Regions from separate parts of the Enterococcus salsurae genome, predicted to be linked through region 3. Evidence: riboswitches for the same ligand, from Rfam matches in the RefSeq annotation. Region 3 holds a riboswitch; each other region holds the start of a gene.

Region 1 (9,868 bases), on a different contig from region 3:
ATACCGTTGCAAACATAGTTGGGTATGGCCATATTGACCCATTTCCCGCAGTTTCAAATATTCGTTTTGGCGGTAATGAAGATCTGATTCCGATTGGTCAATGAAGAACTGTTGGATCTGCATATCTTGTGGTGCGTACAGCAAAATGGCATCACTTGGCTCACCATCCCGTCCTGCCCGACCGGCTTCTTGATAATATGATTCAATATTGCCTGGCATCTGAGCATGGATCACGAAGCGGACATTGCTCTTATTGATCCCCATTCCAAAAGCATTCGTTGCCACCATCACTTGGATACGGTCATAGAGAAACTCTTCTTGAAAAAATGACCGTTCTTCTTCAGACAAACCACCATGATAATACCCGACAGCGATTTTTTCATGCTTCAGCAAATGATAGATCCGTTCAACTTCTTTGCGGGTACTGGCATAAATGATACCGGATTGCCCTTGATTCATTTTAAGATATGTACTGATATAGGTATCTTTTTGGTCTTTGACCACTTGAAAGGCCAAATTTTCTCTGGCAAATCCAGTTTTGACCTGATTTTGGGCTGGAATCGATAATAAATGTTCAATATCTTCTGCTACTTTTGGCGTTGCAGTCGCCGTCAGTGCAACGATTGTTGGTTTGTTTTCTAGCAAACCAATGGTTTCCGCCAAACGCAGATAGCTTGGACGAAAGTCATGTCCCCACTGAGAAATGCAATGGGCTTCATCGACAGCGATCAACGAAATCGGTACTTGCTTCAAGGAATAGCGAAATGCTTCAGAATCTAGTCTTTCCGGTGATACATATAAGAGTTTCAGTTGTCGATTTCTAGCTTGCTGCATCCGTTGATTGATCTCGCTGCTGTTCAAGGTAGAATTGATATACGCTGCTGGAATGCCCATATCCTTCAAGCTATCCACTTGATCCTTCATCAGAGAAATCAAAGGCGAGATCACTAACGTCACACCCTCTAACAAAAGTGCCGGCAATTGATAGCAGATCGATTTCCCGCCACCAGTCGGCATGATCCCCAAAACGTTTTGTTGTGTTAAAATAGATTGGATAATGGTTTCTTGCCCTTCACGAAAGTGCGTATAACCAAAATGTTCTTTTAATACTGAATGAATGTCCATAATACCCTCTTTTCCAATTCTTTATTATACGCAATTAATTACGCAAAGGAAATGGCTATGAGAAGAAGTTTAACTTCTGAGACCTTCATGCCAAGAACCATTCTGATATAAGGAGTGAACAGATTGAAAAAAATCACGATCATCGGCGGCGGTATCATCGGTATGACCCTCGCTGTTTATCTCGATCACACCCAATATGAAGTGACCGTGATCGACCAATTAACAGGACAAGCAACCAGTGCCAGTGCAGGGATCATCTCACCCTGGTTGTCAAAAAGACGCAACAAAAAATGGTATCGTTTGGCCCAAGATGGAGCTGCCTTTTTTGGAAAATTGGTACAGGATTTTGCGTTGGATCAAACGATCTACGCGCCTTCTGGCACCCTCATCTTGCGACCAGAAGGAGAACTGCTAAACTTGGCTGAACTAGCAGAGACCCGCAAAGAAACTGCACCGGAAATTGGGACGATCAGACTGCTCACTCGTCTAGAAACCAAGCAAGCATTGCCTTTGTTAAAGCCACAACCGTCGTTATCAATCAGTGGCGGGGGGCGCTTAGACGGTCGCGCCTATCTTTTGCATTTGAAAAAGATCGCCCAGAAAAAGAACGTCAAATTTATTGAAGGATCTGCAGTGATCCAGCAACAATCTGATGGATGGCAGATAAAAGTGAATGAACAAAGCATCTTCTCAGACATCCTTTGTGTCACCGCTGGCCCAGGTATCGCGCAGCTATTGGCTCCTTTGGGTTATCAAGTAGACGTCCGACCGCAAAAAGGACAACTCTTGTCCTTTGCTACACCATTTCACACGGATGACTGGCCGGTAGCCATGTTGGCAGGTGAAGGTGATTTGATTCCCTTTGCCGATGGGACTATTTTGCTGGGCGCAACCCATGAAAACAACGCAAAATGGGACTTGACACCGACAGAGGAGGCAAAACTACAGCTAACAGCTGGTATCAGCGATTTTCTGCAAGACCCGAACAGCCTCTTTTCTATGCCCCTATCCTATCGCGTAGGCACTCGGGCTTATACATCAGATTTTGCGCCTTTTTTTGGTGATGTTTCTGGTCACGGCACCTTATTTGCGGCAAGCGGATTGGGCTCATCGGGGTTGACCACTGGCCCTTTCATCGGCTATTTGATTGCACAATCTTTAAATAGCCATATGCACCATGTCATGCATTTTTCGCAATACAGCAAACCTATGACAGACTATATCACCCACTCCGTGGATTTGACCTAAAAAATAGCACAAAAAAACTGGCCGCAGCCAGTTTTTTTTTTAGAAAAATTCACCTGTATCCCAGTATTCAGCAAGTTGTTCATTCAACATATCTCTATCTAATGGTTCTCTCACATCATCAAACATGTCTTCCACCGGTACATCCCCCACTGCTTTGATACAGACAGGATAATAAGGTACGTTGACTTCTTCTTTTGTCAGTCTTTTTTCGATCTTGATTTTATGCGTCCAATCCGCCCCCATATCGTAAATATAGGTCAACGATGTGCATTCTTGAAAATCTTGATCGATCGTTGCCTTTTCACTGGAAGAAGAAATACCAACACCAAATGACTTTTGTCCAGCAAAAAAGAGATAGACATGGTTGTTCATCCACTCAAAAGCGATCTGGATCAAGAGATGGAGCTGCTCATAGCTGATCCCTGCAGGAATGACCAAGCGACGCCAGATTGGCGGACGATATCCTTCTAGATCGATTCGAATCTGATAGGCCGCTGGTTGATCATCAGTCTCATCAAAGACGGTATTTGTTATTGGAAAAGGCACCACTTTTTGAGAAGCAGCTGCGATCCGAGGATCATCGACGGGCAAAAGATCATGCTCTTCCGGTTCCACATCTCTGATCATGCGCATCATGGCCACTTTCTTATCTTCCGACCAAAATTGCGGTTTTGACATTCGTGAAAAAAAAGTTGGTTGTTTTTCTGCGAAAATAAAGATGATTTCTAAGTATTGGCTTTTGGTCAAGTGTTTTTCTTTATATAAACAGTAATAAAAATCTTCTATCGCACTTTTGGCATAGGGTAGATAACGCAAACTATACGGCACTTCTTGCGGGATCAACTCAGTGTAGAGTTCAGTCACAAATGCTTTATCTTTTAATTGACTAAGCCCACCAACAAGTTCTGCACAAAAGATCAGATAAAAGACTGGATCCAAATAATGTTCTAGATCATCATCACTGACAATGGTTGGTCCACCATACAAGTCTACATGATCCATCATTCGGTCGATGACTTTCGCTAATCGCTTTAATGTTTTTTCCAAATCAAAACCGCTCCTTCCTATCAGCTTTACTTTGACGAAAAGAGCGGTAAATGTCAATCTTTTTTTTAATGGGCCAGCATTTCCTGAGCAATCTCCAAACCAGTCATCTCAGATGGATAATAAGTTGGCCAATGGTCCATCTCTTTCAGCAAGGCTTCTTGACTCTCATTGCCAAAATAAATATGGAAATGGTGCGCTACTTCAGATGCGATTGCATGATCACTGAATTGAATATATTTAAATGCGGCATCTTCATCATCGGTCTCAAATAAATAGCGTACGCCGCGATTTCCCGCTTCATAAGTCAATATTTCTTTGCCTGCATAGGTATACGTTGCTTCTTTTTCAGTTCCGTCGTCAAACACAAAGCGCATGGTTTGATCGGTGATGTTGATTGAAGCAACATCTGTTTGATAACCAGTTGTATAGTAGGCTTTGTATTCTTCCGCAGTCATCTTTTGTGTTTGTTTGGCTTTGTAATCAAAGACTTGATCCAATGTCCCATCTGCTAAGAAAGGATATACGGATTGCCAATCGCCAGCCCAATCAGATAAGGGACGATCTTCTACTGCATGATCGTCAAAGTAGCCATTGTAGACGGTTTTTTCTTTTTCCGTTTCCGCAATTTCTTTGTCATTGGCTACATCTGTGGTTTTTCTTAAAGCATCACGGTTTTGTTCCATAATAGAAATATAGTTTTCACCATTGTCCATTTGTTCTTGGGTCAAGCCTTCTAACGGATTCAGCACCGCCAGTTCAACACCGGCTTCTGATGCCAACGTCCGGGCGATACTATCTTTGGCATTTTCCTCAAAATAAATCGTTTCGATCCCAGTTTCAGTCACAAAGTCTTTCAATTCAGTAATTCGTGAAGCAGAAGGCTCTTCACTTGGAGAAAGTCCAGAAATCGGCACTTGTGTCAATCCATATTCTAGTGCCAAGTAACCGAAAGCCGCATGCTGTGTGACAAAGTGACTTTGTGATGGATTGCTGAAGGCTTCTAGATATGATGCATGCAATGCTTCCAGTTCCTCTAGGTAGGCTGTTGCATTTGTATCAAAAGCAGTTGCTTTTTCTGGATAGGCTGCACTTAATTGATCACGGATTGCTTCAACTTGTTTGATTGCTATACTCGGCGCCAACCAGACATGGGGGTCTAATTCATGAGAATGACCATCATCCCCGTGGTCATGATCGTGGTCGTGGTCGTGGTCATGGTCGTGATCGTCATCGCCAGGCAACAAAATCATGCCTTCTGTCGCTTTGACAACTGTCACATTTCCTTCATCGAGTGTGGTTTCAATCGAGGGTACCCACATTTCCATATTTTCATTGTTATACACAAAGACATCGGCATCTTGGATCGTGGCCATATCTTTTGCAGAAGGTTCATAGTCATGGGAATCTGTGCCAGCAGGCATCAGCAATGTCACTTCCCCTTCGTCGCCAACGATTTGCTGGGTAAAGTCATACATTGGATAAAAAGTCGCAACGACTTGAATAGGATCACTGACAGCTTCAGCAGAAACAGCTTCCGATTGATTCGTGCTATCAGTCCCTCCTTGACCGCAGGCTGCCAACCCAAGCGCTGTTATCGATAATAACGTTATTTTAAAAAACTTCTTCATTTTTTTGAAACACTCCTTTTTCATTTTCCTTCTTTCTTACTGACGAAATAAATACTATGAAATCAATTACGGTTTACGAAAACAAAACGTAAAGATTACGTTTTACTCTCAATTCACTACTTTACACAACTAATTTCAACCTGTCAATATCATTTTTCATGTTTTTTTATATGATAGATTCTTCATATAAAATCGCTTCAGTCATCAAAAAGATCTCATTGTATCTGTTGCCGCCTTCGTCTCTATAGTTGTTCTTTCTCAGTTGATGTGCTACACTGTGGTCATTCAATTGAATATTTATCCACTAGGGGCGCTTTATGCTGAGATAGACTTTGGTCTGGTCCCTTTGAACCTGATTTGGTTAGTACCAACGTAGGGAAGTGGCGACGCACAACTTTTTGCGTTCCCATTTTTCTGTCTGCATGTGGATAGTTAAAGGGGGAACGCTTTTTTTGCGGGCAGAATGATCAGAAAGGAGAGTTTAAAATGGAAGCATGTCAAACAGGAATGATCGATATTACAGGGTGTCGGGTAAGTGTATATCCAATGAAAGACCAGTTCGCCACCCAAATTTTAACGAGTATCAAAGAAACTGATACCAGTGCAGTGTGGAAGCAAACGGATCTCTTCAGCACATTGTACCGAGGAGAACCGGCAAGTGTGGTAGATGCGGCAGCAGCATTGATGATCAACGCCTATGAGCCACACACACATCTTGTTGGTGAATTTACATTTTCGAAAGGATGCCCAGGGGATCATGCTGGCGATAGTTACTTGAATGGCCAACAAGCAAAACCAAATGATGCCAATAACATAGCGAAAGGCGATTTTCTCGTTGATTGCAAATACTCCTTCTATGCGTTTGGTGAAAACAATTATATGGAAGAAATCGCCGCCATCGTTGCTTTGGCAGCTGATCATGGATTGAAGCCTCGCTCGGCGCACTATGTAACACTCTTATCGGGCACTGCCAGCCAATTATTCACCTATTTTGAAGCTGCATTGGCGTATGCCCATGCGCACCTTTCCCATTATGTCTTAGAGGCAACGATCTCTGTCAATAGCCCCTCTAAGGAGGTGGCGGCACATGTTTAAATGGGCTTTAAAAGATGTGATCATGGTGGGGATCGCTTCATTGATTTTTGGGGTCATCTATCTGGGCGCCGTTCATTTCGGCCTGCTATTAGGGACACTTCTGACCCCTTTTGGCCTATCAGTTCTGGCCAATGAATTCATTTTTGGTGTTTGGTTCATGGCCGCAGCTTTTGCAGGCTATGTCTTGCGGAAACCTGGTGCCGCGACGATCACAGAAATGATCGCTGCTTTGCTGGAAGTCTTTATGGGCAACTTTTATGGCCCAATCATTTTTATCAGTGGGTTTGTCCAAGGAATTGGTACTGAAGCAGGATTTGCGTTGGGGGGCTATCGGCGCTACGGCTGGTTCCCGTTGATCACAGGTGCGATCGGTGCAACGATCACTAGTTTCATATGGGGCATTATCCGGTCAAATTTCGTTGATCTAAAATGGCAGCTCCTACTGACGATATTTGTGATTCGCTTATGTTCTGCCTTATTTTTCTCGGCATTTTTGATCAAGATCGTCTGTGACCATTTGACACGTATGGGTGTATTGAACAGTTATCCAATTGCTGCAGATCCGACCTTACAGGTCGCTGGAAAGACGTCTCGATGAGCTTACAATTAACAGATTGTCAATTTGCTTGCGATCACCAGACAATCACAGCTTCTTTCGAATTACATCCGGGAGAAACCAAAGCCATCTATGGCCCTTCCGGGTCAGGAAAAAGCACCCTCTTTCGTATTCTTGCAGGATTGAGCCAAGAGGTCTTCTTGTCAGGAAGCTATACCATTGATGCCCATTCTATCGATGATTTATCCGTTCGTGCACGCGCCACACTGATTAGTCTGATGTTTCAAAATCCTGATACTCAGTTTTGTATGCATACCGCCAGAGAAGAATTGCTTTTCTGTTTAGAAAATCGCGGGATTGCGCCAAAAGATATGCCGCAACGTGTGGAGGATGCCCTTTCTTTTTGTGAGATCGAGGCCCTTGCCGACCAGCCATTGCGCACGTTATCCGGTGGCCAAAAACAGTTGGTTGCTTTGGCTTGCTGTCTAGTCATGGAAAGTCGGTACTTATTGTTAGATGAACCTTTTGCCAACCTTGATCATCAGACGCGCAAGCAATTGGTCCAAAAATTACGTCAGTTGCAAAGCACGCACAATATCGGTATCCTACTGATTGATCATCAAGTTTCATATGTTACAGATTGGGTTGAACAGTGGTTGATGATCGAGGCGCAATTCCTTTCACTCGATCAAGAAGCCATTTTGGCGTTGGAAAGTGTGATTACCAACAGATTGCCGGTTCCTTCTATAGAGGAACCCGCATCAAAAGAAGCACTAGTTTTAGAAGATCTTCGCTTTTCAGCGGGATCTCACTCAATCCATCTGCCAACATTTCACTTGCCAGCCGGTGGCCTAATCGGCATCACTGGTAAGAGCGGGATCGGCAAATCAACTTTCTTGAACGTCTTGTTGCATGACCATCCTTATCAGGGCGTCGTTCGGGTCAATCAAAAAAACATTGCCACAGTCAAACAAGCGTTCACCCAAATGAGTTGGATCATGCAAAATCCCCAAGATCAGTTCATCGCCACCACAGTTGCAGACGAATTGCGGGTTGGCAATCAAGACATTTCAATTGAGTCCTGCTTGGCCCAGCTGCACTTAGATGAAAAAAGCCACACCTCCCCTTTTCTATTGAGCCAAGGGCAACAGCGGAGATTGGCAGTTGCCAGCTTTTTGTTTCGCCCTGTCCCCATCCTGCTCGTGGATGAGCCGACATATGGCCAAGACCTTGAACAAGCCTGGCAGATCATGCAAATGCTGGCAGATAAAGCCAAATCTGGCACGCTGGTCCTCATCGTCAGCCATGATACGGAACTATTGCAGGCATTTTGCAGCCAGATCATTGATTTCAATCTTTATCTAACGGAGGATGCCTATGAAAACACTCAACCCAAGCGTCAAGTTATTCGTGATTTTAGCACTCGCATTGGTCATTTCTTTTCAAACAAATAGCAGATTGACTCTGTTGGTCACGATTGTTTTCTTATTGCTGACGCTCAAAGAATTGACGATCAAAAAAACTTGCTTGTTGTTCAGCCTCTTATCTCTGTCCGCATTGGGTGTATTTTTTACCGGTCTGATTTTTTACCAGAATCAAACAACGCAAGGTAGTCAGACGCAAGCGATTCAGTATGGCATAGACATGGCAGCGCGCGTCTATTGCTTCGGGATATTAGGGACGGCCTTTACTGCCTCTACCAAAATTGATGACTTGATTTATTCATTACAACAACAAATAGCTTTGCCACCTGTCTTTGCCTATGGCTTAATGGCAGCTTTTCAAATTGCCCCCATCTTGCCCACCGAATACAAACATATCAAGCAAAGTTTGCGGTCCCGCGGCATGACTGTCGGTCCCTTCTCAATGACCTTCTTGATCCCACTGCTCGTCAAGTCAGTCCGCTGGTCAGAGTTATTGGCCGATGCGATGACATCAAGAGGTTTTGATCCTGCTGCCAGCAGAAGTTATGCAAAAACCTTCACGATCACCCGCCGAGATTGGCTATTTATCCTTTGTTGTTTGACCGGCAGTTTGATTGGTACATTTTATTTATCGTAAGGTGAAAAGGACCATTTCAATATGAAATGGTCCTTTTTAATGATCCAGTTTTGACTTGATACAATGTCACAAAAATCGTCGTTGTTAACACATACAAGGCGAAAACACCATATAAGCAATGAATAAAAAACATCGTCCGTTGATTGATCAAGCGTCCCAGATGCGGAAGATGAAAAATAGGCTGGCCAATCAATTGGCTTTTGTGGATAGCCTTTTGCTCCAATTGCTGTTGATTGTCACCAATCGTGTAAATCATCGATTGATCGTCTTCTATCGCCACGATCCGGCGGGTTTGCATCTCTTTTCCTTGATTGATGTAATAGGTCACTTCGTTTCCAACAACCAAATTGTCTTCAGTCGCCTTTTTGACGAACAACACCGTTCCTTCTGCATACGTTGGCATCATTGCATCTGTGGTAACGACAGCCATTGTGAAACCAAATACTTTCGGCACCACGATCATCAATAATGAACAGAACATGAACAGTAAAAAAACAAATGAGAACAAAATACTTTGCCTTGAAAATTTTTTCAACGTATCACTCCTCTATTTGGTTACTGATTAACTTCATTTTATAACATATAATTATTTTACACAACATCAAAAAATAAATAAATTATAGATAAAATTAAATAAATGTGTTATTTTAATTTTCTAAATATATAAGTAAAATTGACTTTAACTTATTTTTTATATTATTCTAAAAAAGAAGATATAAAAGGAGTTTTAATCATGAAGAAATTAAATAACGATATAAATATTAAAATAATTTTACCGTTTTTGCTCGTGTTGATTACTTCCCTCAGTTTGGTGTTGATTTTGATCTCTCAAGCGATGTTCCCTACCGATGATTTAGCCTCCATGAACAAAAAAGAAGCGTGGCTCTATTTTCCTGAGAATCAACCTGAGACAGTATTTAGCAGCAATTATGTGAATTCCTTACCAAACATAAAAACCAATGAAACCTTCATTATGGAACGAGAAATGACCACCGATCATTCCTTTCCAACGCTATTGCTGATTGGGGATCACCAGAAAATCACCGCTTATCTGGACGACGAATTATTGTTTTCAAACGATTATAGCCCTGACAACGTGATGACCAGT
Region 2 (9,868 bases), on a different contig from region 3:
TGGCACGATTCAGTGGCAAGAGGAGAAAGCGTTGGAGCCAGTTGGATTATTCATCACTGGGGGCGATTTCCTCAAAAATGAGGTGACGTATCATGAGCCTTACAGCTTGAAATTATACATCAAAAAAGCGGTGAGCCAAGAAGAAGCTGCCACGTCTAGACAAGCGTATCGCCGTCAAAAAAAATAAACGTAGTTGTGTAAATAGTGAAAACCTGCGCCAAAAGGTTTGCAATGCATCATGCATGCAAGCCCTCGCGCAGGTTTTTTGGTTATTCAATAGGAATATTTTTGGCAGGCGCATCTTTATAACTTGCTTTAGGCAAGGTCAAAGTCAGCACGCCATCTTCAAATTTAGCTTTGATCGAGGCTTCATCGATATCTGTTATCGTGAAGGTCCGCTGATAAGCACTGCTGGAACGTTCTTTGCGCAAATAGTGGCCCAGGTCGTCTTTTTCTTCCACTTCATCCGTTTGCGTTGCCGAGATCGTCAAGGTGTTGTTGACATAACTAACGCGGATATTTTCTTTTTTGATGCCAGGCAAGTCTGCTTTTACGAGATATTGATCTTCGTATTCTTTAATATCTGTATTCATTTGCCGTTCTTGCCAAAAGCTATTCATTAATTTTCCCAACAATTCTTCGCCGCCTGTAAAATCTTTTGGAATCAAGTTTGCCATAATGTTCCCTCGCTTTCTTTTGTGTATATAATGATTGGTTCTCAGTTGCTACTTTTATTTTACGAGGAACAACAGGAAAGGGCAACCAAAAGGTCGGCATCTAAGAAAACAAGAGAAATCACTCAACTATCTTTACAGAATCTGCTATGATAGAACTAAACAACTATCAGATGATGGGATGAATGAAGATGGAGATAATTGAAAAAGCGCCCGCTAAGATCAACCTCGGTCTTGATGTCGTAGACAAAAGAGCAGATGGGTATCATGAGTTAGAGATGGTGATGTCCAGCGTTGATTTAGCCGACCGTCTGATATTGGAAGAACTTGCAGAAGATAAAATCATTATCGAAACCAATAAAGCGTTCTTACCAGTAGATAAACGTAATAACGTTTATCAAGCAGCAAGTCTGATCAAAAAACGATTCGGGATCACCAAAGGAATCAAAATCAAAATCACCAAGCATATTCCTGTTGCAGCAGGATTAGGTGGTGGCAGTACCGATTGTGCTGCGGCATTGCGGGGGATGGTTCGTTTATGGGATCTGCACATATCCATGGAGGAACTGATCGAGATTGGCATGGAAGTGGGGACCGATGTTCCCTATTGTCTATATGGCACCACAGCCCATATCGCCGGAAAAGGAGAAATCGTCACACCCTTAAAACCGATGCCGCAATGTTGGGTCGTTCTGGTGAAGCCGCGCTTGAGTGTGTCGACAGGTAAAATCTTTCAACAAGTAGCATTAGACCAATTGCATCATCCGAATATTGCTGCCTTATCTGAAGCAATTTTGGCAGAAGACTACCCAGCGATGGTGGCAGCGATGGGCAACAGCTTAGAAGCGATCACGATCCCTAAGTATCCAATTGTGCAGCAAATCAAAGACCGCATGCTAAAATATGGTGCCGATACCGCGTTGATGACCGGTAGCGGTCCAACTGTCTTTGCTCTATGTCAAAAATACTCTCGAGCACAACGCGTATACAATGGGTTAAAAGGTTTTTGTGATGAAGTCTATTTGGTTCGGACATTGAAATAACAGACGACAAAAAACACAAGTGGATGACTTGTGTTTTTTGTATGTGGCCAACATATGAACAAAAGTACGGATGTTTTCCGATTTAGCAGTCGATTTCCTGAGCAAATCGGAAAACATCCGATTTATCTTGACGAAGTTGCAAAGATTTGATACAGTATCTTTTGCTTGATAAAACGGAACAAGTCCGTTTTATAATGAGATTGTCGATTTTAAAAGGAACAAAGGAGAAAATAATGAAAAAAATCATCGCCGCAACCGCACTGTTTTGTAGTTTGCTCTTAGGTGCCTGCAGCAATAGCCAGAGCAATGACGCTGATCCTGCGAAAGATGCAGGATTGTCGATCGTGACGACTTTTTATCCAATGTATGAGTTTACCAAAGAAGTAGTCGGTGATGCTGGAGAAGTATCCTTGCTGATCCCAGCAGGAACCGAACCTCATGATTTCGAACCAAGTGCCAAAGATATGGCCAAAATCATGGAAGCTGATGCCTTTGTCTATAATAGTCCATCATTAGAAACGTGGGTATCAAACGTAACAGATTCTATTGATACAAAACAAACAGCGATCATTGAAGCCGCCCAAGATATTGACTTAGCAGAAAATGAGGAAGACCATGACCACGAAGAAGCAAACCATGACCACGAATTAGATCCGCATGTCTGGACGGATCCGGTGTTGGCCATCCAAGAAGTAAAAACGATTCGTGATCAGCTGTCAGAAGCGTACCCTGGCCAAAAGGACCAATTTACGGAAAATGCCGCGGCCTATATCGAGAAGCTAGAGGCATTAGATAAAGCTTACAGTCAAGCGTTTAAAGAGGCGACACAACGGACATTCGTGACCCAACATGCTGCTTTTGGGTATTTGGCACGACAATACGATTTGGTTGAGGCATCGATTTCTGGGATCTCGCCAGATCAAGAGCCAACACCTAGTCGTTTGGCTGAGTTGAAAGAATACGTCGAAGAAAATCAAGTCAAAGTGATTTATTTTGAGGAAAATGCATCGTCTAAAGTCGCAGAAACGTTGGCGAATGAAACAGGCGTCGAGTTAGCAGTCTTGAATCCAATAGAAAGCTTGACGCAAGAACAGATGGACAATGGCGAGACCTACCTATCCGTAATGGAAGACAATTTATCGGCTTTACAAAAAAGTATCAAATAAGGAGGCGCTCCGTGCGTTATATCGATGTAAAAGACTTAACCTTTTATTATGATGATGAACCAGTTTTAGAAGACATTTCTTACTATGTAGAAGATGGAGAGTTCGTCATCTTGACAGGAGAAAATGGGGCAGCCAAATCCACCCTGATCAAAGCAACACTAGGCTTGCTGAAACCGTCAAAAGGACAGGTCACAGTAGCTAGTCAAAATGTGGCAGGTGAAAAATTAAGTGTTGCGTATATTCCCCAGCAGATTGCTTCTTTCAATGTGGGTTTTCCAAGTACAGTTTTGGAATTGGTAGAATCTGGCCGCTATCCTAAAGATCGCTGGTTCAAACGTTTGACCAAGCGTGATCACGAACATGTACGTCGCGCTTTGGATGCGGTGGGTATGTGGGAGATGCGCAACAAACGGATTGGAGAACTATCCGGCGGGCAAAAACAACGGATTAGTTTGGCACGGATTTTTGCCACAGATCCTGATCTGTTTATTTTAGATGAACCAACGACGGGAATGGATGAACAATCACGTAATTTATTTTATGAACTATTGCGGCACAATGCCCATGATCATGGCAAATCGATTTTGATGATCACCCATGACCACGAAGATATCAAAGAATACGCGGACCGTCAGATTCGCTTAGTGCGGAAGGAGGATTCACCATGGCGCTGCTTTCATATGAATTCATGAGAAGGGCTTTTTTAGCCGCTATTTTTATTGCAGGTATCGCACCGATGCTAGGCGTCTTTCTCGTGATCCGTCGCCAATCTTTAATGGCAGATACACTTTCCCATGTTTCATTGGCAGGGGTGGCTTTAGGGTTCTTCCTCAATTTGAACCCGGATCTAACCACCTTGCTTATCGTGGTGATCGCAGCCATCATCCTGGAATATTTGCGAACATTATATCGAAGCTATTCGGAAATATCGATTGCTATTTTAATGTCAGGCGGGTTAGCCCTTGCACTGGTCTTAATGAATCTTAGTGGTGGGAATTCTGCGACAAGTATCCAATCATACTTATTTGGGTCAATCGTGACGATCACCCAAGAGCAAGTCTGGATTTTAGGCTTCCTTTTCTTGATTGTTTTTGCTTTATTCTTTTTGTTCAAGCGGCCCATGTATATATTGACATTTGACGAAGATACCGCCCATGTGGATGGTTTGCCGATTCGTGTGATGTCGATGCTGTTCAATGTCTTAACAGGTGTGGCCATTGCCATGATGATTCCCATCGCAGGGGCACTATTGATCTCAGCCATCATGGTCTTGCCAGCAGCCATCAGTATGCGTTTAGGTAAAAGCTTTAATGCAGTGATCTTGATCAGTGTCGTGATTGGCATGATCGGTATGATGACGGGATTGACGAGTTCGTTTTATTTAGACACACCACCAGGAGCCACGATCACGTTAGTTTTCATCGGTTTGTTCTTACTCATCAACCTGATCAAACGGATCATCATTCTCTTCCAACGAAAACAACGGCTAAAATAAACCGCTTTATGAAAAAGAAACGAAGAATCAGCGTTTCTTTTTTTTATATTCTAATCAAACCCGAACGTTTTAAACTTATTTTGAGATAATGCTCGCATTTATTTCAGAAAAGCCTTATAATAAGGCGAATAAACTAAAGGAGTTGTCTGGTGTGAAAATACGTCGCAGTGAACGTCTGATCGACATGACCCACTATTTATTGAATCATCCCCATGAACTGATTTCATTGTCTTTTTTTGCGAAGCGTTATGCCTCTGCAAAATCATCGATCAGTGAAGATCTTTCGATTATCAAAAAGACTTTCAAAGAGCGTGGAACTGGCCTGTTAGATACTGTACCTGGCGCAGCGGGCGGTGTTTTTTTTGTGCCTGAAATCTCAAAGGAAGAAGCGTATGCATATGTAGAAGGATTGGCAGAACGGTTGTCGGAACAAGACCGTTTACTACCAGGCGGCTATGTGTATCTTTCAGATTTATTGGGGGAACCAGAACTGTTGCGGCAAGTTGGCCGAATCATTGCGTCAAAGTATCTTGGTGAAAAAATCGACGCGGTCATGACGGTGGCGACGAAAGGTGTACCCATCGCACAAGCCGTTTCTTATTATCTGAATGTCCCTTTCGTTATCGTTCGTCGGGATTCTAAAATCACTGAAGGCTCAACTGTGAGCGTAAACTATGTTTCCGGATCTTCTGAGCGGATCGAGAAGATGGAATTATCCAAACGCAGTTTAAAACGCGGTTCTCGCGTGTTGGTGGTCGACGACTTTATGAAAGGCGGCGGTACGGTCAACGGGATGAAGAGTTTGATCGAAGAATTCGAAGCAGAACTCGTCGGGATCACGGTATTTGCTGAAACGAAATTCAAAGGTAAGCGGGCAATCACGGATTATAGCTCATTGTTGTACGTCGAAGATGTTGATACACAAACCAAAACGATCTCGGTTGTACCAGGAAATTATTTTACAAAAGAAGCTGAATAATTGAAACACCTTGCTCGCGGATGTTCATCTGAAGCAAGGTTTTTTTTTAATTGGTCTAGGTGCAAATAACGCTAAACATTGAAATTTACAATCACTTGGGCTAAACTAATTATAGGATAAACCAAAGGGCAGAACATGTCCCAATCGATAGGAGTGGAATACGTGGAAGCACGTTATGCAATTATTTTGGCAGCTGGTAAAGGCACACGCATGAAATCAAAGTTATACAAAGTCTTACATCCAGTTTGCGGGAAACCAATGGTCGAGCATATTATGAATCGTGTGGCTGTAACTGCACCTGAAGAGATCGTTACGATCGTCGGTCACGGCGCAGAAATGGTGAAAGAACAACTAGGGGACCGCACACAATACGCCCTTCAAGCTGAGCAGTTAGGGACAGGGCATGCAGTTGTCCAAGCTGAAACATTTTTGAAAGGCAAAAAAGGGACAACACTTGTGATTAGCGGGGATACACCGCTTTTAACGACCGAAACATTGAACAATTTGTTTGATTACCATCAAGGCAAAAACGCCTCAGCCACAATTTTAACTGCCCAAGCAGACGATCCAACCGGTTATGGCCGTATTTTGCGTGATCATGTCGGCATCGTAGAGAAAATCGTTGAGCAAAAAGATGCTACAACGGAGGAAGCACTAGTCAGAGAAATCAATACAGGGACGTACTGTTTTGATAATGAGCTGCTTTTTGATGCCTTGGCAAAATTAGATACAGACAATGCGCAAGGGGAATATTATCTAACGGACATTATCGAGATCTTGAAAGAAGAAGGCAAAATTATCGCGGCGTATCAAACCGAAGATTTCAATGAATCATTAGGCGTGAATGATCGCTTGGCATTGGCCGAAGCCAATCGATTGATGCGGATTCGTATCAATCAAACCCACATGCGCAATGGTGTCACGTTGATCGATCCGGCAACGACTTACATTGACGAAGGTGTTGTGATCGGTTCAGATACATTGATTGAAGCAGGGGTCGTGATCAAAGGCCAGACAACGATTGGCGATGATTGCATCATCACAGCCTCGTCGCAAATCATTGACAGTCAAATCAAGGATCATGTTACGATCAAAGCATCTGTTGTCGAAGAAAGTATCATTCATGCAGGAGCCGATGTGGGTCCTAATGCGCACTTGCGGCCAAAAGCTGAAATCATGGAAGGTGCCCATGTGGGCAACTTTGTTGAGATCAAAAATGCCACGATCGGCGAAGGAACCAAAGTTGGTCACTTAACCTATGTTGGGGATGCAACATTAGGCAAAAATATCAATGTCGGCTGTGGTGTCGTATTTGTCAATTATGATGGCAAACATAAATTTAAAACGACTGTCGGCGACAACACCTTTATCGGTTCGGGTTCAAATTTAGTTGCACCATTGGCGATTGCTGAAGAAACGATGATCGCAGCAGGATCCACGATCACCCAAGATGTGCCCAAGCACAGTATGGCGATTGCACGTGCCCGCCAAGAGAATAAAGCGGATTATGCAAAAAAACTGCCTTATCTAAATGAGAAATAGCGAAATGACTTGATTTATTCACGAAAAATGACTACTATTTATTAGGAAGAAGATTCTAGTAAAATAGTCGTCATTTTTTATTAGTTACACGTAAAGAAAGTGGAGGTTCTCATGTCAAATCATTATTTTGATCCAAGATTGAAGATTTTTTCTCTGAACTCAAATCGTCCTTTAGCGGAAAAAATCGCAGCTGCAGTAGGTGTCGAATTAGGTAAGTGTTCCGTAAAACAATTCAGCGATGGCGAAATCCAAGTGAATATCGAAGAAAGTATTCGCGGTTCACATGTCTATGTGATCCAATCGACCAGCAGTCCTGTAAATGATAACTTAATGGAATTGTTGATCATGATCGACGCATTGAAACGCGCAAGTGCGAAGACGATCAATGTGGTCATGCCTTATTACGGCTACGCTAGACAAGACCGAAAAGCACGTTCAAGAGAACCAATCACAGCAAAACTTGTAGCAAATATGATTGAAAAAGCCGGTGCGGACCGTATGGTGACACTTGACTTGCACGCATCACAAATCCAAGGATTTTTCGATATGCCAGTCGATCATTTGATGGGTGCGCCATTGATTGCCAATTACTTTTTAGAACGCAATATCCAAGGAGATGACGTTGTTGTCGTTTCACCAGACCATGGTGGCGTGACGCGCGCGCGCAAACTGGCTGAGTTTCTTAAATCACCCATTGCAATCATTGACAAACGTCGGCCTAAAGCCAATGTAGCTGAAGTCATGAACATTATTGGTCATGTTGAAGGCAAAACGTGTGTCTTGATCGATGATATGATCGATACGGCAGGAACCATTACACTAGCGGCCAATGCCTTGAAACAAGCAGGTGCCAAAAGTGTCTATGCCTCATGTACACACCCAGTATTGTCAGGCCCAGCTTTGGAACGGATCGAAGATTCTGCCATCGAACATTTGGTTGTGACTGACTCGATTTATTTGCCAGCAGACCGCAAATCAGAAAAAATCGATGAAATCAGTGTTGGTGCGTTGATGGGCGAAGCCATCAAACGAATCCATGAGAACAAACCTGTAAGTCCATTGTTTGAATCAAAATTATCTATCTAATACTTGGCGATCCTTCAAGTATGTTGTATCCTCCAGTTGACCGAGACAGCTGGAGGATTTTTATATTTGATTGGTATCGGAACAATAACGCTTCTTTTTTTACAGAAGTATGATATGCTATGAGAGGACTTACAGTCCAAAAAAAAACAAATAGAATCTAATCACAAAGGGGAGCCTGAAAAGGCTGAGAATGAGTATACTCTAAACCCTTCGTACCTGTTTCGGTCATACGAACGTAGGAATTGTGACGAGTTGAAGTGTCTGACACTTCTCCTTTGTGAATTGTGATGATTCGAAAAGGAGGAGTTTTTTTGACGAAAAAAATTGATCTGCGGGTATGGACGGAAGGGACGATGATTGCGGCGCTTGGGGTGGCATTGTCTTTTATTCCAGTACAATCGGTCAATGCAGGGTTGGATCTCTCGCTGGGATTGGTTCCTTTGGTCTTGTATTCCTATCGCCGCGGTTTTGTGCCTGGTGTGACAGCTGGCTTCATGTGGGGGCTATTGAACATACTGGTGGGTAGTGCCATGAAAAATTTCATCAGCGTCCCGCAAATTATTTTTGAATATCCTTTTGCCTTTGCCTTTGGTGGATTTGGCGGGTTGTTTGCCAATCGGATCCAACAAGCACTGCGGAACAAAGCCAATATCGCTTATTGGTATATCGGGATTGGTGGATTTATCGCCGTGGTTTGCCGCTGGTTCTGGCATTTCTGGGCGGGGGTATTTGTTTGGGGAATGTATGCACCAGAAGGTCAAAGCCCCTATGTCTATTCACTGATTTTTAATGGCGGGTCCGTAGTGATCAACACCATATATGTTAGTGTTGTGTTGATATTATTAGCCAAAACCGCACCAAAATTATTTTTGCCGAAAGGATAAAATAAAAAATGTCATGCCCGCGAGTCGTGTGGGTCATGACATTTTTTTGTCCATAAAGCCAAAAGCTAGATCTTCTTGATCAATATCTAATGTCCATTTTTTTTGGTTGGCGTAGTAGCGCAACACGGCAATTTGATCAAGGGAACTTTTGTTGACTTGGCTGCTTTTCAAACCGGAGTCTTCCATCAGATAAATCGGGATCGTGAATGTTTTGTCGATCAATTGATCTTGGCTCAAGCAGAATAAGACACCTTCTTGCATGACACTACGGAGTTCTTTCAGTAGATTGAAGTCTAATTTTTCGACAGAAACAGCTTTTTTGAAGAAAGAAATACGGTCGTTGATTTTTTCTAAGACGATTCGGGTGATTCGATCGGCTAAAATGCGGTAATACTCGTCCAAGTAGCGGTAATATACACGGGAGCGGTTGTCTTTCAAATCAAAAAAGACAAAGTTGTTTTGCAATTTATAAAAAAACGGTGAATGCAAGTGGGTTTTCATATGGCCAAAATATAACAGTTCTGAAATCTCTAACGGTGTGAGTTCCTTCAACATATCGAAATCATTGAAATCGACCCATTTCATTTCTTCCGTGACGCGTCCTTTGTTCAATTGCTGGAAGAAAAGTTGCACATTTTCGATGCCGCGAATCACTTTGAGGCCAGTGTGGCCGTCAAATTCACCAAATTCGCTGGAAGGATCAAGCAAAAGCAGATTCTTGGGTTGATGCACAATGCTCTTGTTGAAATCTTGGGGGGCAAGCCCACGGGTCAAGACGGCATTGCTGGTTGTATCTATATGTACGTAAATCGTATTGGACATGCCGGTTGATCCCTCCTATGTAATATGTTCATTCTACAACAAAGCGCTGAAAAATGCTTGTATCTTTTCGTTTAAAGTTATATTACAAAATAACAGAAAAAACAATTTTTAAGCTCCACCCCCCTCTTTGCCTAAACATTTCTTTTCTTTTGGTAAAATAACTGAGCAAAATTGGCG
Region 3 (9,868 bases):
ATTTGCAGGCCTTGTTTGGCTGTATCGATCCCGTCGGTCATCGTACTAGCAATATCATCAAAATCTTCATCGATCATTTTTAGTTGTTTGCCGGCATTTTGGATCTCTGGAATTTTTTCTTTCAATGTCAAAATAATACTGGCTTCTTTTTTCAAAGTAGGCATTTTGTCATTTAATGCAATCAGTTTATCGCCCATCGCATCGACTTCTGGGATATAATCCGTAAATTCTTCCGCTTTGGCAATCTTGTCTTTGATTTCTGGAAATTTGTCATGCAGTGTGACGATCTCTTGCGTATAGCCATCGATCGTATCCAGATTTTCATCGGTATCCAAAATCATATTTTTCACTTTATTGATGCTGATCAGATTAGAATCAATATCATACCCAATCTCGTTAAAAACCTTTAGCAGGGTGGAACTCGCGGTTTCAATGAAGTTCTGTGAAATCTCCTCTTGCAAACTGCTGGCGCCCTTAGACGTGATTTTAGGTGCGATGGCATTGATTTTTTCATTGCTGTAATATTCGATCGTTGGTTTTTCGATCGTTCCGTTGGTAAAACTGATCAGGTCTTCTGAAAAGTCTTCTGGCAAGTAGATACCCGCGTAATATTCACCTGATTTGACCCCTTCAACAAGGTCATCTTTTGAATCAACGAAACGCCAACCTAGTTGCGTATTGTCATGTAATGTATCTATGACTTCATCACCAATCTTGATTTGCGTCCCTTCAAATTCTGCCCCACTATCGGCACTATAGACTGCGATCGGCAGTTCACTTGTATTGCCGTAAGGATCCCACAAGGCTTTGATATTGAACCACGCATACAGCGAGGGCAAAATCATTAATGCAATAATCAAAAAAGCTGCGATTGGATTGGAAAAAATTCGTTTCCAATCTAGTTTATATAAATAAAAGACATTTTTTATCTTCTTCATTTCTCTTCCCCCACTATTCGTCATCGAAGGATAATTTACCATGTTTTTGGCTTCACGCCAATGACTATGGTCGGCTATCGAATTGCATTTTGACAAAAGACCCTTTTTGTCAAAATGAAACCCCTTTACTTTTTGACCTTATTCTGATAACCATTCTCTTTTCTTTAACTTTACCATGAAGCATGAGCCCACACCGAATGATATGACTTTATGTCGAAAGTAAATAAAAAAATGCCTTCTCCCTATCAAGAAGGCATTACGATTAAGAATCAAAGTTGATCGGCTTGCAGCAGATCATAAACAAACTGCAGTGAGTCTGTTTCTGCATACAGATTTAACCCTGCTTTCTGTGCTTCTGTATACGTTGTCTGGAAACTTTGGTCCGGGATCAATACAACTTCGATCCCAGCCCGTGTGGCGGCCAATGCCCCTAATAAAGAGTCTTCCATGACCAATGCTTGCGCGGCCGTCTTATCCGCAAGTGCCAACGTCCGCACATAAGGTGCTGGATCTGGCTTATGGGCGGCTACATCATCGCCGAAAGTCAGATAGTCAAAGCACGCCACCAACTCAAAATGCGCCAGTAATTTTGCGCCTCGGTCTTTCATCGTCGAAGTTGCCAGTGCTGTGATAAAGCCCTTTTCTCTTCCCAACATCAGTGTCTCTTTGGCATAGGGTTTCATCTGCAACGTGCCATTTAGCAGCTGTGCTTCGATGAAGCCTTCCCGCTCAGCACGGAGTGCCATGACCCGTTCATGTCCACCAACAACCTGTGCCAGTTGATCCGCCGTCTGCTGCCAACTTTGTCCCCGCCAACTGCTGATGTCTTCTGCAGATAAAGGAATGTTGTGTTCTTTAAATAGCGCCAGCCAACCATCAAAATAAATTTTTTCGGTATCTAGCAATAACCCATCTAAATCAAAAATCAGTAATTCTTTCATAAGCACCCCTTTGATTGATTGTGTCTTACGACATATCGCGATTTTTTTCTGCTGCTGTATGGACTGCTTGGATCACCGCTGCGCGCAGCCCGTTTTCTTCCAACGATTTGACCGCTTGAATCGTCGTCCCGCCAGGAGAAGTGACTTGATCTTTCAAGACCCCTGGATGTTCTTTGGTTTCTAAGACCATTTTAGCGGCACCCAGCACAGCTTGAGAAGCAAATGCATAGGCCATCTCCCGAGGCATTCCTTCAGCAACTGCCCCGTCTGCCAAAGCTTCAATAAACATGTACGTATAGGCTGGAGAAGAACCGCTCACACCTATCACAGCATCAATCATGCTTTCTGGTACAACAGCAGCTTTTCCCACACTTTCAAACAACCGCAGAACAAATTGGGTATCTTCTTCAGTGGACATATCATTGGGGCTGATCGAAGACATTCCTTCACCTACAAGAGCAGGTGTATTCGGCATGACCCGGATAATTTTTTGGCTGCCTAGTGCTGTGGTCATTTGGTCGATCGTTACACCAGCGGCAATCGATACGATCACATGGTTTCTTGTCAACAGCGGTTGCAATTGTGGCAATAAATGGGCAAAAACAAAAGGCTTGACCGCTAAAATCAACACTTCTCCATACGCTGTGGCCTCAGACAATGTGGTGGTCCCTTGAATCGCTGTTTCAGCCTCCAATTGCTGCAATGTCGGTTCATAGCGATGGTTATAGACCAGAATTTCATTTGCGGCATACAATTCTGATTTGATCAACCCTTTGATAATGGCTTTTGCCATATTTCCAGCACCGATAAAGGCGATTTTTTTCATTTCAACACGCTCCATTTCAATTTGATTGTACCTTTGTTTTGCGAAAAAAGCCCAATCAGAGATTAGGCTTCAAATTCAATCATGTAAGGATGTAAGGCAGTATTATAGATTCCCTCTGTGTATTCTACTACCTCACCTTGCATATCATAGGATTTCCGAATACGCTTCAATGCGGATATTTCTGGTGTGAACATGAATTTTTGTTGCTCCGTTGTCAAGGTAACACCAACGAAGGCGTCTTCGAAGCGATCAATGATCATCCGATGCTCGTCTAATAACCGATAGAGGGATTTTTCTTCCAATTCATCGATCGACGATCCTTTAAGCTGGATCGGCAAGTGGTATTCATAATAAATAAATGGCTGGTGATCAAAGTAATACAGACGTTTTAAACGCATCACATCTTTGCCCATCAATGGATAAGCCGGATGATCAGGGGATAAGCTTACTTGGGTAAATTCAATATTTCTTTTTGTATATTCTTTGCCGGTTCTTTCTAACAGCTGACTGAAAGTCGTCCCTTTTGACAACCGATTGTAGGGGCGATTGCTTAATACTGTTGTTCCTCGCCCACTACGTTTTTCGACATACTCATCAGCAGCCAATAGTTCGATTGCTTTACGAACCGTGATTTTACTTACATTGAAGACAGCCTCCAACTCGGTTTCTGTCGGCAAAAATGAGCCGATTGGATACTTGCCCGAAAAAATATCTTCTTTGATTTTATCGGCAACATCGCGGTACAAAATATGCTTGCGCTTCATGATTCCTCTTGCCTTTCTTTACAGGTATTTGGATACAGCATTTATTCCTCAAATGGAGGGATTTCTTCGGGTTGTGGTTCGATCAAGACTTTTCTAGGTTTGCTTCCTTCAGATGGTCCAACCACACCTTGGGCTTCTAATTCATCCACTAGACGCGCAGCGCGATTATATCCTACCCGAAACCGTCGTTGCAATAAGGACACGCTTGCTGTTTGCATATCGATCACCAACGCTTTGGCTTCTTCAAACAACTCATCTTGCGGTTGACCGCTAGTACTGGTACTCGTTTCTTCTTCAGTGACCATCATTTTCTCTTCATAATTGGCTTCTTGCTGATCCGTCACAAAGGTAACGATTCGTTCGACTTCATGATCGGAAATAAAGGCACCTTGGACACGGATTGGCTTGTTCTCACCCATCGGCAAATACAGCATATCTCCGCGACCCAGCAATTTCTCTGCACCGTTGCTGTCAATGATCGTCCGAGAGTCGACCCCGCTGGAAACGGCGAAAGCCATCCTTGAAGGAACATTGGCTTTGATGATTCCGGTGATGACATCGACACTAGGCCGTTGTGTGGCCAAAATCATATGGATACCGGCGGCCCGCGCCATTTGCGCTAAGCGAATGATTGCATCTTCCACTTCATTGCTGGCCACCATCATCAAGTCCGCCAATTCATCAACGATCACGACAATGAAAGGCAAGATTGGCCGATTTTCACCATCTTCTAGATTCTTGTTAATGACCAATTCATTGTAGCCGGTAATATTTCTTACGCCTGTCGCTGCAAATTTTTCGTAGCGTTCTTCCATTTCTTTGACGACTTTTTGCAAAGCTTGCGCGGCTTTTCGCGGATTGGTCACGACAGGTGTCAACAGGTGAGGGATGCCATTATAGACATTCAGTTCAACCATTTTTGGATCAATCATCATCAATTTGACTTCATGGGGTTTGGCCCGCATCAAAATACTAGTAATGATTCCGTTGATTGCAACAGATTTCCCGCTCCCAGTTGAGCCTGCAATCAATAAATGCGGCATTTTCGTCAAATCTGCGGTTTGGACACGCCCTGAGATATCCCGTCCTAAGGGCACTTCTAATAGTTGATCTGGATGATCTGGCTGGGCATCGATCACTTCTCTGAAAGAAACCATGCTTATAGCGCTGTTTGGCACTTCGATCCCAATCAATGATTTACCCGGGATCGGTGCTTCCATTCGCACATCTTTTGCGGCAAGTGCCAGAGCGATATCATCTGTCAAGCCAACGATTTTGCTGACCTTGACGCCGACTGCTGGTTGAACTTCAAATTTCGTGACTGCCGGCCCAAGACTGGCTTTGACGACTTTGGCATCGACACCGAAACTTTGGAACGTTGTTTCAAGAACACCAATATTTTTTTCGATTTTTTTGTACTCACTGCTTTGATCAGTTGCCGGAATCGAATCCAATAATTCCGCAGAAGGCAACTCGTAATCTCGATTCTCCGCTTCTTCTGAGATTTCGAATTCCAATACTTCGCCATCGTCATCTAAAATTTCGCCATCCTCATTGACCCGTTTACTCGGTTTTGACGTGCCTGCAGGATGTGGTGCATCTGCCATCTCTGATGCCGCTGCGGATGTGCCAGTTGCTTTAGGGACTTCTTGAAAATGATCGATCGGCACAAAACTCAATTGTTCCGGTTCGAAGGTGTCCGTTGATTGGGCTTGTTCTGCCTTGGCTAACTTTTCCCCTTCAGTCATTGGACGCACTTGATTCTTTTCTTTGATTTCTGCCAAAACAGCCGCGCGTTCCGCTTCTTTCTTGGCTTGTCTTTCAGCCGCTTTTTCGGCTTTGCGGGCTTCTTTCTGCGCTTGTTTTTCCGGAGAACCTTCTAGGAAACGTTGTAAGCTGTCCCCTGCCGTTTGCAAATGATCCAATAATTCATGGCTGCGCATGTTGCTGAACAAAAAGCCGCCAACCAGCATCAAAAGAACAGCTATGATATAACTGCCAATTTGAGAGACAAGGAAATAACTGCCATTATAAAGCAACGCACCGGTCATTCCACCCCCAACATTCTGACTCACTTGACTGCGGCGAATATCCCCCAGCAAAGTCATCCATGTGGTTTGCAGTACATTTGTTTGTTCACTGATCACATTCCCAAAAAGATGGGCATGCAAAATAATCAATAGACCAAAATATATCAGTAGACAACCGATAATCCGCCGAAATTGCTGGAATTTTGCTTCAGTGGTTTTGATAGCTAACCAACCGCCATAAGCCGCTAATGCGATACAAAGAACCCGGTAGGTATTGCCGCCAACGATTCTAAAGCCATTGGCAATCAGCATCCCCAAAAAGCCTAAATGGAAAAAGCCAAATATCGAAAACAAGATAAACAATAAGCCGACGCCGACCAATACTAATTTTTCTTGTTGTTGCTGCTGTTTTTTTGTTTTGCGTTTCTTTGCGCGTTTCTTTTGCGCCATGTCTATCCCTCTTTTCATCTTTATCTATTATAACGAAAAAAGAAGGCGAACAAAAGTTTTCCTGTGAGAATTTTTTAAGTCCCGCAAAATATTGAAGAAAACTGCCTATTCAGCGGTACACCAACCGTGTACATACTGAATAGGCAGAAATATTTCCATTATGCTTTTGGAGAAAATATTTGTGGAACTGTCCGATATAAAAATACGAGAACGATTGCAGTTACAAGTGCTGTCGCTAATCCACTGGCACTATTCATAACTAATGAAAATAGCCATGGATTTAGATTCCATAATGCATAGGCACCCCAAAATATCCAACCAGCTACAAAATGCCAGAAATAACGAGCAGTTGCCCCAAGTAACGACGCGTTTATTAGTAATGCAATCACACGTTTTCCAGCATTTGTTTTTATTGCTGCCTGAATCTTTTTAGAATAAAGCCCCGCAAATCCAACAAAAGTAAAAGCAAAAGGATATTCAATCAGCACTTGAAGTACACTCAAATACCACACTTGGCCTAATGGAAAATGCAATAATCCCCACACCAAACCGGCCATCAACCCAGGACGCCAGCCTCTGCGAATCGCAAATACAGTCAAAGGAATTTGACCTAGAGAAACTGAGAAACTGCTCCCAATATTGGTAGGTATGAAAGAAAGAATCATCGCCAATGCTGCAATAATCGTTCCTTCTACCCAGATTTTTGTGTTGCTATTCATATAAAAAACTCCTCCTCCAGAATCGTCACAATTCACAAAGGAGAAGTATTCCATACTTCAACTCGTCACAATTCCTACGCTCGAATGATCGAAACAGGTACGAAGGGTTTAGAGTAAACTCATTCTCAGCCATTTGGCTCCCCTTTGTGATCAGATTCTATTTTTTTGTTTTTTTTGCACGTTTCAAGAATAGCATATATACAAGAAATGAGAAACCTTTTTCTCTCATTGAGTCGACAAAGTAAGTAAACCAATAAGCGTGATCATCTTCCTAAAGCAGAATTGCATAATTCATTTGCTGAAGGGTAATTGAGATCTCCATCAATTCCACAGTCTATTTCAATCAATACTTGCGATACAGACTTAGTCTTCCTATTTTCCGAAATGATTTTTTTCTTCTTGACGATCTGATACGCTTGATCAAAATCCTGTAATGTCATATAAGCATCCTTAAGTAATATATAGTAAAGCAGAACAAATTTTTCTCTTTCTTTAGGGAACAACTCAATCAGTAAACGCGTGACTTTTCTCTGCTGTGATTCCCCATAAGGAAAAATAAAGTCGGAAAATTCATTGAAGGCTTTTTCTCTGGCTTTATAGGATTTAGATTGTTGGCGCATTTTCAATAGAAATTCATGCATAGACGCACTTCCTCCATAGGTTTCATGGGTTGATAATATCTGCAATTTCTGGGTCATCAATATTGTCTTTGGTAATCACCATTGTCCCCGTATCAACGACTTTTTGATCAGGTTCTATGCCGCGAGCGAGCTCTACAGCTTGTTTGACACCTTCATAGCCCATTAGATATTGTTTCTGTAGAATAGTGGCAACATCATACGCTTCTGTACGAATCATATCCTCGATTTCACTTGAGAAATCGAAACCTACCAATGTGATATCCGTCCGATTTGCTTCCATCAAACCTGTGACAAAACCAACTGTGGAACCATTGTTCGGTCCAAATACTGCTTTTAGCGTTGGATAAGCAGTCAGCATATCTTGTGTAAAACCAACCGCTTTTGTGATATCGCCATCATTGACCTTGATATCTTCATTCAATACTTGCCACGTATCTGGTGCGTGCAAATCCCAATATTCATTGAACCCTGACAAGCGATCAATGATTGTTTGTGATCCCGATGCACCAATCTGTACGCCAACTTTCATTTCTTCACTTTCCGAGATGCCTCGATGTTTCAAAAGTTCTAGCATTGTTTCAGCCGCTTCTCTACCGGCTTCTACATTATCTGTCATCAAAGCCACTGAATAATCATCGGTATTGATCATTGTATCAACGATGACGATTGGAATCCCAGATTGAAACGCTTCTGATACCGGGTTAGCCATCGCTGTCGAATCTGTCGGACCAACAACGATCCCACTCGCGCCAGCTGATACTGCATCTTGTAGTTGCTGGACTTGTTTTTCAACTTCAGCTTCATTGGCTAAACCAGTTACGACTAAATCCACACCCAATTCTTTGGCTGCTGCATTTGCACCTTCCTCTACTACAGACCAATACTGATTGCCTAAGACTTTAGTCAAAAAATAGATTGTTTCATTGCCATCGCTGCTTCCCTCTCCATTCTCTGTGCTTGCGCAAGCGGTTAGGAAAAGCAGACTGCAGACAATCAAGATACAAGTATGCATAAACTTTTTCATTTGTATTCCCCCTACTTTTTTTTATTTCTACGCACATCCAGTGCGATCACACCAACTAGAATAAAACCGATGATCACTTGTTGCCAAAATGAACTGATTCCCATAATGTTTAAGCCATTCCGCAGAACGCCTAATATCAAAGCCCCGATAATCGTATTGACGATGGCACCTTGTCCACCACTATTGGATACACCGCCAATTACCGCTGCCGCAATTGCTTCTAGCTCCATGCCTTGTCCTGCCATAGGTTGCGCAGAAGATATTCTTGATGTGACGATGATGCCTGCAACACATGCAGAAAATCCGCTGACACAGTATGCAAACATCCTTGTACCTACAGCATTGATCCCAGAGAGTTTTGCAGCCTCTAAATTGCTTCCGCAAGCATATATTTGTCTGCCGATTTTTGTCTTAGATAAAATGAACGCTAGCATCAGTCCATATATCAAAGTAATCAATACACTATACGGAATACCGCCAGGCAGACGCCCACCACCAATCTGATAGAATACTTGTTGCGCATCTTGGCTGGGGATCGTATTGGTATAAATTGGTTTTCCATCAACAAGCACATTGGCTAGCCCTCGAAAAACCCATTGCGTACCTAAGGTAGCAATAAACGGAACAACCCCTAAAACCTCAATTGAAAATCCATTGAGAACACCCATTAAAATGCCAAATATCAGCGCAATCAAAATAGCTAAAGGCAGCGGAACACCTGCTATTAATAACGTTGTGACAATAATCCCTGATAAGCCCATAGATGCACCTGCAGAAAGGTCAGTCCCTCCACCCACTAAAACAAAGGTTAGCCCATACCCCACGATGGCATAGGTCACAACTTGTTGTAGAATATTGATCAAATTATTTTTCGCCATAAAATTTGGATTTAAAATCGCAAATATGATAAAAAGGATAACCAATGCAATGCCTGAAAATATGGCTTTTCTCGTACTCAAGCTAAAGCGATGAGCAAAAATCTCTTTTTCTTTTTTCAATGTAGTCACTTGTTTCATTCAATCGATTCTCCTTTGATTAACTTATGTTTTCCATATTTTTATTGTATCCAGCTGCAAGATACAGGATTTCTTCTTGGGTTGTATCTTTAGCTGGTAATTCACCGTTGACAGTCCCTTCATGAATGACGAATATGCGGTCGCTCATGCCTAAAACTTCTGGCAAATCGGAACTGATCATAATGATCGCCACCCCTAAATCACTCAATTCATTAAATAATTCATAGACTTCGTACTTGGCACCCACATCGATTCCTCTAGTAGGTTCATCTACGATCAACACGTTAACGTCATTACATAACCACTTTGCCAGAACAATCTTTTGTTGATTTCCTCCTGACAAATTAGCTACGGTTTGTCCTAAACTTGGTGTGCGTATAGAAAGTTTTTCTTTATATTTACGCGCAGTTTCTTCCCCCGCTTGATCGTCCACTATTCCCTTGCGTGTGATTCTGCTTAAGCTAGCCATATTCACATTGAAACGAACATCTAATTGCAATGCCAGTCCATCATATTTCC

The links. A riboswitch is a leader RNA that binds a small molecule or an ion and turns the genes downstream of it on or off. The one in region 3 is predicted to bind thiamine pyrophosphate.
Region 1: it holds a riboswitch for thiamine pyrophosphate, as region 3 does, so the genes downstream of both, ACYVRS_RS09385 (YkoF family thiamine/hydroxymethylpyrimidine-binding protein) here and thiT (energy-coupled thiamine transporter ThiT) in region 3, are expected to answer to the same signal.
Region 2: it holds a riboswitch for thiamine pyrophosphate, as region 3 does, so the genes downstream of both, thiT (energy-coupled thiamine transporter ThiT) here and thiT (energy-coupled thiamine transporter ThiT) in region 3, are expected to answer to the same signal.

Annotation. Positions count from the first base shown of each region.
Region 1 is NZ_BAAHWY010000003.1:244,124-253,991, reverse strand. It holds gene recQ (DNA helicase RecQ) at 1-1,125, opposite strand, end outside; gene ACYVRS_RS09400 (NAD(P)/FAD-dependent oxidoreductase) at 1,249-2,373, shown strand; gene ACYVRS_RS09395 (plasmid pRiA4b ORF-3 family protein) at 2,413-3,420, opposite strand; gene ACYVRS_RS09390 (metal ABC transporter solute-binding protein, Zn/Mn family) at 3,486-5,048, opposite strand; TPP riboswitch at 5,345-5,444, shown strand; gene ACYVRS_RS09385 (YkoF family thiamine/hydroxymethylpyrimidine-binding protein) at 5,535-6,143, shown strand; gene ACYVRS_RS09380 (ECF transporter S component) at 6,136-6,741, shown strand; gene ACYVRS_RS09375 (ABC transporter ATP-binding protein) at 6,738-8,153, shown strand; gene ACYVRS_RS09370 (energy-coupling factor transporter transmembrane component T) at 8,077-8,760, shown strand; gene ACYVRS_RS09365 (S24/S26 family peptidase) at 8,777-9,295, opposite strand; gene ACYVRS_RS09360 (hypothetical protein) at 9,494-9,868, shown strand, end outside.
Region 2 is NZ_BAAHWY010000001.1:829,642-839,509, reverse strand. It holds gene ACYVRS_RS04120 (DUF6681 family protein) at 1-187, shown strand, start outside; gene ACYVRS_RS04115 (Hsp20/alpha crystallin family protein) at 270-677, opposite strand; gene ispE (4-(cytidine 5'-diphospho)-2-C-methyl-D-erythritol kinase) at 866-1,717, shown strand; gene ACYVRS_RS04105 (metal ABC transporter substrate-binding protein) at 1,951-2,883, shown strand; gene ACYVRS_RS04100 (metal ABC transporter ATP-binding protein) at 2,895-3,575, shown strand; gene ACYVRS_RS04095 (metal ABC transporter permease) at 3,548-4,378, shown strand; gene purR (pur operon repressor) at 4,530-5,357, shown strand; gene glmU (bifunctional UDP-N-acetylglucosamine diphosphorylase/glucosamine-1-phosphate N-acetyltransferase GlmU) at 5,520-6,899, shown strand; gene ACYVRS_RS04080 (ribose-phosphate diphosphokinase) at 7,011-7,985, shown strand; TPP riboswitch at 8,143-8,244, shown strand; gene thiT (energy-coupled thiamine transporter ThiT) at 8,297-8,869, shown strand; gene ACYVRS_RS04070 (hypothetical protein) at 8,903-9,691, opposite strand.
Region 3 is NZ_BAAHWY010000004.1:145,882-155,749, forward strand. It holds gene ACYVRS_RS10820 (YhgE/Pip family protein) at 1-938, opposite strand, end outside; gene ACYVRS_RS10825 (HAD family hydrolase) at 1,208-1,879, opposite strand; gene proC (pyrroline-5-carboxylate reductase) at 1,905-2,705, opposite strand; gene ACYVRS_RS10835 (GntR family transcriptional regulator) at 2,768-3,469, opposite strand; gene ACYVRS_RS10840 (DNA translocase FtsK) at 3,511-5,949, opposite strand; gene thiT (energy-coupled thiamine transporter ThiT) at 6,108-6,668, opposite strand; TPP riboswitch at 6,723-6,822, opposite strand; gene ACYVRS_RS10850 (hypothetical protein) at 6,932-7,309, opposite strand; gene ACYVRS_RS10855 (ABC transporter substrate-binding protein) at 7,332-8,333, opposite strand; gene ACYVRS_RS10860 (ABC transporter permease) at 8,345-9,349, opposite strand; gene ACYVRS_RS10865 (sugar ABC transporter ATP-binding protein) at 9,369-9,868, opposite strand, start outside.